One region of the Arthrobacter sp. BI5 genome, then DNA from elsewhere that is predicted to be linked to it. Evidence: riboswitches for the same ligand, from Rfam matches in the RefSeq annotation. Region 1 holds a riboswitch; the other holds the start of a gene.
What was found. Region 1 has a riboswitch for S-adenosylmethionine ahead of AC1MED_RS17090 (DUF1737 domain-containing protein). Riboswitches for the same ligand answer to the same signal wherever they lie in the genome.

Region 1 (4,402 bases):
CGGGTCCTGGCGAACGGCACCGGGTCGCAGCTGCAGCGCCAGGCGCTCTGCGCGCCCGGGCTGGACACGCCCGCCGACGACGCAGGCCTGGCCGCCGTCGTCGCCCACGCCGTGCGGGTCACGACGCACGGCGCGGACGCCAGGGCGGCAGCGGAGCCGACCCCCGTGCTCTCACGGGTACGCCGGGACTAAACCTGCTTGAGTGCCTGCCCGAGGTCGCGGATCAGGTCCTCGACGTCTTCCAGGCCCACCGACAGCCGGACGACGCCGTCGCTCAGCCCGATCGCTGCCCGGCCGTCCGGTCCCATGGCGCGGTGCGTCGTGGTGGCCGGATGGGTGATCAGGGACTTCGAATCACCCAGGTTGTTGGAAATATCGATGATCCGCAGCGAGTCCAGCAGCGCAAAGGCGGCCTCCTTGGCCGTGCGGCCGGGCGAGGGTGACAGCTCGAACGTCAAGACGGTGCCGCCGGCCTTCATCTGCCGTGCGGCCAGCTCGTACTGCGGATGGGATGGCAGCAGCGGGTACTTGACCCAGCTGACCGCCGGCTGCTCCTGGAGCCACTCGGCCAGCCGCAGCGCGGAGGCGGAGGAGTGGTTCACCCGCAGGGCCATGGTCTCCAGCCCCTTGGTCAGCACCCACGCGTTGAAGGCGGAGAGCGCCGGGCCGGTGTGGCGCATAAGCTGCTTGACCGGGCCTTCGATGAACTCCTTGGTGCCCAGGATCGCGCCGCCGAGCACCCGGCCCTGGCCGTCAATGTGTTTGGTGCCGGAATACACAATCACGTCCGCGCCGAGTTCCCCGCAGCGCTGCAGCAGGGGAGTGGCAAAGACGTTGTCAACGATGACGGTCGCGCCGGCGGCGTGCGCCAGTTCGCTCACGGCGGCGATGTCCACGATTTCCTGCATCGGGTTCGACGGCGACTCGAAGAAGACCGCCGTCGTCGGCTCCGACAGCGCCGAGCGCCACTGCTCAAGGTCGGGGCCGTCCACGAAGACCGTCTCCACACCCCAGCGGGGGAGGATCTCGTTGAGGATCACGAAGCAGGATCCGAAGAGGGAGCGGGCGGCGACTACCCGGTCGCCGGCCCCCAGCAGCGCCCCCAGCGCGGTGAACACGGCGGACATGCCGGACGCCGTCGCGAAGCATGCTTCGGTTCCTTCCAGCAGCCGGAGCCGCTCCTGGAAGGTGGCCACCGAGGGGTTGCCGTAGCGCGAATACACAAAGCGTTCGTCCTCGCCGGTGAAGGCGCGTTCCGCGGCGGCGGCGGATTCGTAGACGAAGCCTGAGTTCAGGAAGATCGGTTCGGTGGTCTCCTGGAAGCCGGTGCGGTCGAGTCCGCCGCGGACGGCCTGGGTGTCCGGGCTCCAGCCTTGGGCATCGGGATTAAAGCTCACTTAGTGCTTTCCGGGGTTGGTGGGCAGGCCGCGGTTTTTCCAGCCGTTGACGGTGCGTTCGCCGTGACGGTCCGGTTCGCCTTCGAAGCCCTCGAGGACGTTGTAAGAGGTGAAGCCGGCTTCCGTCGCCGCTATTGCCGCGGCGACGGACCGGGCGCCTGAACGGCACAGGAAGACCAGTTCGGTTCCTCCGCCTTTCGGGGCCCGCTGTTTCAACTGTTCAACAAACTGCGAATTGGGGATGCCGCCGGCCAGGTTCCACTGGATGAAGAGCGGATCGTTCCGTCGTTCGCCCGCGGCCGTGGTGTCGGGGGTGCCGATCCGGGCCCATTCGCCCTCGGTGCGGACGTCCACCAGGACGGCGCCCGCCTCAAGCGTGGCCCATGCCTCCTCCGGGCTCAGGTCTCCGGCGTAGTTCATGCGTGGCCCCCGCCGTCGAACTCGACGTCCAGCTCATCCACCGCGTTGGCGACGGCGGCGTCAGCGCTCGCGATGGCGGACGGCAGCACGAGCGCCTGGGCCACGATCACGGTGCTGCCATTGAAGGTCGCGGAGGGGCTGCCATGCAGGACATAGCCCTCGGCCAGGGCGGCGGAGACCCGTTCGCAGAAGCTGCGGTCATCGGGACCGGTGAACAGGCGGTAGGCCAGCCTCGCTTCGGCGGCCGGGCCGGGGGCGGCGGAGGACGGGGCGGGGGCTGTGGCGGGCACAGCGGGTGCGGACGCGTCGGGCACGACGGATCTCCTTACTTTCACGCTTGCAGCTCGAACTCTCGATATGCCGAGTATTCACCTGAGGCACCCCGCCGCGAAAGGGAGGGTTGCCGACCGGCCAGTCAGGGCTTGGCGCCGGGTCTCATTACTCCCCAAAAACGTAGCACTTCCGTGCCGTCGGCACCGGCGGCGCCGTCATGTTAAGTCACGGGCCGGCGTTTCCAGCAACGGCATGGGCGCGGGTAGCGCTGGCAGCAACCCCAGTACTCGTGGGCATCCGGCGCAGTGCCTGCGGGGCAGATTCGGGTAGTTCCTACTCGGGATATCCCTGGCCACCCTCGCCTTGACTGGGACGGGCACGACCGACGTGCCAGCAGATTTCCAATGGGATAACCAGCATTAGCCAGGCGCTGCACTGGGGCACCCGGCATGTCTACGAAGGAACTGGATTTTTATGGGACCACCTGTGAAGCCCCGCGTGCTCATCACCGGCGCGGGGGGACCTGCCGGACGGGCCGTCGCGGCCCAGCTCAAAGCGCGAGGCGTCCCCGTCCTGGGTACCGACATCCGCGAACTGCCGGCAGGGTCGGGAATCACCGCCGTCCGCGTCCCGGAGGCCTCGGATCCGGAGCTGGTCTCGGCGCTCCGCCGGCTGGTGGCCGCCGAAGACGTGAACGTTGTCATTCCTACCGTGACTGACGAGCTGCCGCAGCTGGCGGCCTTCCGGCCCGCCTTCGGCCCCGATGTCCGCGTCATCATTGGCGAGCCGGGACCCGTGGCCCTCGCCCACGACAGGCTCTTTACCGCATGGCGGCTGCAATCGGCCGGGGTGGCCGTCCCGCGGTTCGGGGTGCCCCGGGATTTCTCCGGCGCTGAGGCCGCCATGGAAGCGCTTGGCGGACCGGTAGTCGTCCGCCCCCGGGTCTCCGGCGGCGGCAGCGGCGTGACCGTCGTCGACGGAGGCAGCGACGTGGACTGGCACAGACTGCCGGAAGGCCAGATCGTGCAGGAATTCATCCCGGGAACCGCTTACGGCCCGATGGTCTTCGGCACCCCGGTGCAGAACGCGGCCGCTCCGTTCGTCGTCGTTATCGAAAAAACTGCACCGGCCCAGGGGAAGGCTGGAAACGCGGCGGCCGCCCGTCGGGTCGAAATCGGCGAGGCCATGGATGTGGGAAATGTGGCCATGGCCGCTGTCCGCGCGCTTGGGCTGACCGGCCCGGTTGGCGTCGATGTCAGGCGGCGTGCCGACGGGACGCCGGTGGTGCTCGGTGTGACCGCCCGGTTCGGCAGGAACAGCGGGCTCGTCCCGGAATTGCTCGACGCCGTTCTAGGGGCATTTACCCTGCCATCGTTCAACCCGGCATCCTTCCGTCAGTTCCCACGGGTGCACGGCAATGCCCTGGTATGAGGTCCGCGCCGCAGTGCGGCGTCGCCGCGGGGTGCCCACCCTGCTGGACATGTGGCCGACTGTGTCGATCATTGTGCCGGCCTTCAACGAGGCGGCCCGCATAGAGAGCTGTGTACGCTCCATCCAGCTCACCAGCTACGACCGTTACGAAGTGGTGCTGGTCGACGACGGCTCGACCGACAACACGTTCGAACTGATGAAGGGCGTGGCCGCGGCCGATCTCCGAATCAAAGTGCTCAGCCAGGCCAACGTGGGCACAGGTGCCGCCCTGAATCTGGGCTTACGGCACGCATCCGGCGAGGTCGTGGTGTTCATGGATTCGGACGTGGTCCTCTCACGGAACACGGTCAAAAGGATGCTCCAAGGCTTCGCGGACGAGAATACCGGCGCGGTCTGCGGCGACGCCCGGCCGGCCACGGCGGCCCCGGAGCGGCCCCGGATACCATCCTCCCTGAGCCGCGGCGCCGGGTTGCTCCGGAGAGCCCTCGCCGTGAGCGGCTGCCTGCCGGCCCGCCCCGGCAACATCAGAGCGGTATCCCGGGCCGTGCTTGAGGAAATCGGACCTCTCCCGGAAGACCTGCTGGTGGGCGGAGACCGGGAACTGATCAGGCGGGTGCGCCGCGCCGGCTACCGGGTGGCCTCCGCTCCGCGTGACTTGGCCTACGCCGATACTTCAGCGACTACCGCGGGGGACCGGTTCCATCGCCCAAGGACCCGGAGCTGAGCTCGGGTCGCTCCGCGCCTTACTCGATCGTGGCGAAAAGTTCGTTGAGCTCCGCCGTGAGCTGCCGCCGCAGTTCGGGCGTGCCGATCTCCTTGCCGTCGATGTGGTTCACCGGGGCGAGGAGCCGGATGCTCGAGATGAGCCAGACGGCGTCCGC
Region 2 (4,402 bases), 960 kb from region 1:
GGACCCGATCGAACGCGCCGTCGTCGCCAACGCCGACCAGCTGGTCGTCGTCGTGGCCGCGGCGAACCCGGAACCGCGCACCGGGTTCATCGACCGGGCCCTGGTGGCCGCCTACGACGCCGGAATCGAGCCCCTGCTGCTGGTCACCAAGGCGGACGTCAAGGATCCTGCCGAACTGCTCGACAACTACCGGCACCTCGACTTCCCGGTGATCATCTCCAAGACCGCGGATTCGGCAGCCTCCGGCATCGACGCCCGCTCCGATGACGGCCTCTCCGCCCGGCTGGACAAGACCGCCGTCTCGCAGCTGCGCGCGTACCTCGACGGAAAAGTCACCGTAATGCTGGGCCACTCCGGCGTCGGCAAATCCACCATGGTGAACGCGCTCACCGGCGCCGAACGCGCCACCGGCGGCGTCAACGCCGTCACCGGCCGCGGCCGCCACACCTCATCCTCCGCGCTGGCGCTGAAGGTCAACGATGCGCCCGCCGGCAGCTGGATCATCGACACCCCCGGCATCCGCTCCTTCGGCCTGGCCCACGTGGACCCGGACCGGATCCTGCGCTCCTTCCCGGACCTGGCGCCCGGCACCGAGGACTGCGAACGGGGCTGCAAGCACGACGCCTCCGCCGTCAACTGTGGGGTGGACGCCTGGGTGCAGGGCGGCCACGCCGGCCCGTCCGGCCCGGCCCGGCTCGCCTCGCTGCGCAGGCTGCTCGGCACCGACCCGCGGCTGGAAGCGCAGGACACCAAGGAACTCGGCAGCGTCTCCTAGCAGCGCCTGCCGAGCGGGTCGCCCGGCAGCGGGCGACGTGGCCTCCCGGCCTGCGGCGCGTTTTGGCGGTAGTTTGGAGGCATGAGTCAACCCGCTTCGAGCTACAACGATGACCTGCGCCTTGCCCATGTACTGGCAGATTCCGTAGATTCCCAGACCATGAACCGCTTCAAGGCGCTCGACCTTCGGATCGAGACGAAGCCGGACCTCACTCCCGTCACCGACGCGGACAAGGCCGCCGAGGAAGCCATCCGGGGGCAACTGTCCCGCTCCCGCCCCCGCGACGCCGTGCTCGGCGAGGAGTTCGGCAGCTCCGGCCACGGCTCCCGCCGCTGGATCATCGACCCAATCGACGGCACCAAGAACTTTGTCCGCGGCGTCCCAGTCTGGGCCACCCTGATCGCCCTGGTCGATGAAGGCGAGCCCGTGGTCGGCGTCGTCAGTGCCCCGGCCCTGGGCAAACGCTGGTGGGCGGCCAAGGGCGCCGGCGCCTACACGGGCCGCTCGCTGGCCGCCGCCAGCCGGCTGAAAGTCTCGAACGTCTCCCGGCTGGCCGACGCCTCGCTGTCCTACTCGAGCCTGGGCGGCTGGAAGCAGCGAGGCAACCTCGATGAGTTCCTTGGCCTCACTGAGGAGGTCTGGCGCACCCGCGCCTACGGCGACTTCTGGTCCTACTGCCTGGTGGCCGAAGGCGCCGTCGACATCGCCTGCGAGCCTGAACTCAACCTCTACGACATGGCGGCGCTGGTCCCGATCGTGACGGAAGCCGGCGGCCGCTTCACCTCGCTCGAGGGTGAGGACGGTCCCTTCGGCGGCAACGCCCTGGCCACCAACTCGATCCTGCACTCGGAGGTCCTCAAGCGCCTCAACCCCGGCCTGGATGACCTGCTCTAGCCGGCCCGCCCGCGGCAGTTCGTAACACAGCGCTTCATATTTCCGCCTCGCTTTTCCGTCCGCCGGGCCATGTCCTAGGCTCGAAACAGGTCACGAGTGCCAGCGCTAAACCCCGGTTTGCTGGCCGGCAACCCTCCATTCGCGGCGGGGTGCCCCGGGTGACGACCTGGCCGGTCCGGAGCGGACCCGGCAAGCGCGGATCCCCTGTGAGCGGGGTCCTTTTTGAGCGAGGTCCCATGACGACTGCCACCATCCCCACCCACACCACCAGCGCCGGCGCGGCCCTTTCCGAGACGCGCTTCGACGCCGCGCGCCGGCCGCTGTCCGCCGTCTCCGGCGCCGAGATCCAGGCCCCGCTGATCCAGGGCGGCCAGGTCCGCTACGCCAACCTCGACTACGGCGCCTCGGCCCCGGCGCTGTCCGTGGTGTCCGCCTACTTGAACGAGATCCTGCCCTACTACGCCAGCGTGCACCGCGGCGCCGGCTACGCCTCCCAGCTCAGCACCTCGGTGTACGAAAACGCCCGGAACATCGTCCGCGGGTTCGTCGGCGGACGCCCGGACGACTCGGTGATCTTCACCCGGAACACCACCGATTCGCTGAACCTGCTGGCCGGCTGCCTGCCCGTTGCCGGCGGCCAGCACACCGGCGAGGTGCTTTACCTCGACATTGAGCACCACGCCAACCTGCTGCCCTGGCAGAACGTCCCGCACCGCAGCGTCGTCGCGGCGCCCACCCTGGCCGGCACCCTGGCACGGCTCCGGACGGAACTCACCCACGGCGACGTGAGCCTGCTGGCCGTGACCGGCGCATCCAACGTCACCGGCGAAATCCTGCCGATCCGTGAGCTGGCCGCCCTGGCGCACGAATTCGGCGCCCGGATCGCCGTGGACGCCGCCCAACTGGCCCCGCACCGCCGCATCAACATCGCCGCCGACGACGTCGATTACCTCGCCTTCTCCGGCCACAAGCTCTACGCCCCGTTCGGCGCCGGGGTGCTGGTGGGCCGGCCGGACTGGCTCGACGCCGGCACCCCGCACCTTGCCGGGGGCGGCGCCGTGCGGGATGCGCGGCTCGACACCGTCAGCTGGACCACCGGCCCGGCCCGCCACGAGGGCGGCTCCCCGAACGTCCTCGGCGCCGCCGCGCTGGCCCGCGCCAGCCAGGTGATCGAGTCGCTTGACGAACAGCAGTGGCACGCCCACGAGGACGCCATCCGCTCCTTCCTGGTGGAGGGCCTGCAGCGGATCGAGGGTGTGAGCGTGCACCACATCTTCGAAGACACCGCCCGCGGGGAGGGGCCCGGGACGATCGGCGTCGTGAACTTCTCGGTCGCCGGGTACGACGCCGGACTGGTCGCCGCCTACCTCTCCGCCGAACACGGCATCGGCCTGCGCGACGGCCGGTTCTGCGCCCATCCGCTGCTGAAGCGGCTTGGCCTGCCGGCCGGGTCGCTGCGCGCCAGCTTCGGCCTCGGCTCCCGGCTCGAGGACGCCCAGCGGCTGCTCGCCGGTCTCCAGGAGCTGCGGCGGGGCGGCCTGGGCTGGGACTACGTGGTGGACGCCGGCCGCTGGGTGCCGGCCAACGACGCGCGCAGCTACCCGCACTGGGCGCCGAACACGCCGGGCACCGCGGGAGCCGCCCCCTGCACCCTCGACTAGGGGCCCCGCCTCCGGCCGCGTGCGGTAAATTCGGAGGGTACTTACCTATTGCTGCCGAAGGAGATCGCACGTGGCACGCGGCGGCCCCAAACTCCACCACCACCGGCGACAGGAGCTCGGCCAGAGCTTCCAGGACGGCGGCGAGCACTACGACCGGGTCCGGCCGGGCTACCCCGCGGACTCGGCCGACTGGCTGATCCCCGGCGGGGCCCGGGACGCCGCCGACCTGGGCGCCGGCACGGGCAAATTCACGGCTCTCCTGGTCGAACGGGGACTGAAGACGGTGGCCGTGGACCCGTCCCCGGACATGCTGGAACAGCTGCGCCGCACGTTGCCGGACGTCACCGCCGTCGAGGGCACCGCCGAACACACGGGACTGGCGTCCGGGGCGTTCGACCTGGTCACGGTGGCCCAGGCCTGGCACTGGTGCGATCCCCTGCTGGCCAGCACCGAGGCTGCCCGGATCCTGCGCCCGCAGGGCATCCTCGGCCTGATCTGGAACCAACTCGACACCTCGGTCCCGTGGGTGCACCGGCTCTCGCGGATCATGCACGCCGGGGACGTCCACAAGCCCGACTTCACACCGCCGCTGGGACCGGAATTCACCGGGTTGCAGAGCCACCTCACCCGTTGGGAGGACCCAGTCACCAGCCAGGACCTCATGGAACTGGCCAAGTCCCGCAGCTACTACCTGCGGGCAGGCGAGACCACCCGGGCCAAGGTCTTCGGCAACCTCGACTGGTACCTGCACGAGCACCTCGGGCACACTCCCGGCGAGCTCCTGCCGCTCCCCTACCTGACGCAAACCTGGCGCGCCGCCCGGGCCTGAGGTTCCCGCATTGCGCTGGGGGCATGCCGCACCTATCATTTCGGTGTGCCTAACTTTTGTGTGTAGGCACCCTGGAACTTCATGGGAGCCGCAGTGCTGGACGTCACCGGACACGAACCCCGCCCCGCGGGGCCGCCGCCCGCCCGCAGGGTCCGGGGCCGCCGCCGTGCCCTGCTCGGCCTGCTCGGCCCGGCGTTCGTGGCCGCCATCGCCTACGTGGATCCCGGCAACGTCGCCGCTAAC

Region 2: linked by a shared signal. The riboswitch ahead of AC1MED_RS12505 (aminotransferase class V-fold PLP-dependent enzyme) and the one ahead of AC1MED_RS17090 (DUF1737 domain-containing protein) in region 1 are both predicted to bind S-adenosylmethionine.

The regions. Positions count from the first base shown of each region.
Region 1 covers NZ_CM155264.1:3,680,909-3,685,310, reverse strand. The annotation lists gene AC1MED_RS17105 (glutamate--cysteine ligase 2) at 1-192, shown strand, start outside; gene AC1MED_RS17100 (O-succinylhomoserine sulfhydrylase) at 189-1,397, opposite strand; gene AC1MED_RS17095 (rhodanese-like domain-containing protein) at 1,398-1,817, opposite strand; gene AC1MED_RS17090 (DUF1737 domain-containing protein) at 1,814-2,107, opposite strand; SAM riboswitch class IV at 2,146-2,260, opposite strand; gene AC1MED_RS17085 (ATP-grasp domain-containing protein) at 2,565-3,521, shown strand; gene AC1MED_RS17080 (glycosyltransferase family 2 protein) at 3,508-4,245, shown strand; gene AC1MED_RS17075 (aminodeoxychorismate lyase) at 4,265-4,402, opposite strand, start outside.
Region 2 covers NZ_CM155264.1:2,717,514-2,721,915, forward strand. The annotation lists gene rsgA (ribosome small subunit-dependent GTPase A) at 1-775, shown strand, start outside; gene hisN (histidinol-phosphatase) at 857-1,669, shown strand; SAM riboswitch class IV at 1,758-1,871, shown strand; gene AC1MED_RS12505 (aminotransferase class V-fold PLP-dependent enzyme) at 1,906-3,330, shown strand; gene AC1MED_RS12510 (class I SAM-dependent methyltransferase) at 3,401-4,159, shown strand; gene AC1MED_RS12515 (Nramp family divalent metal transporter) at 4,241-4,402, shown strand, end outside.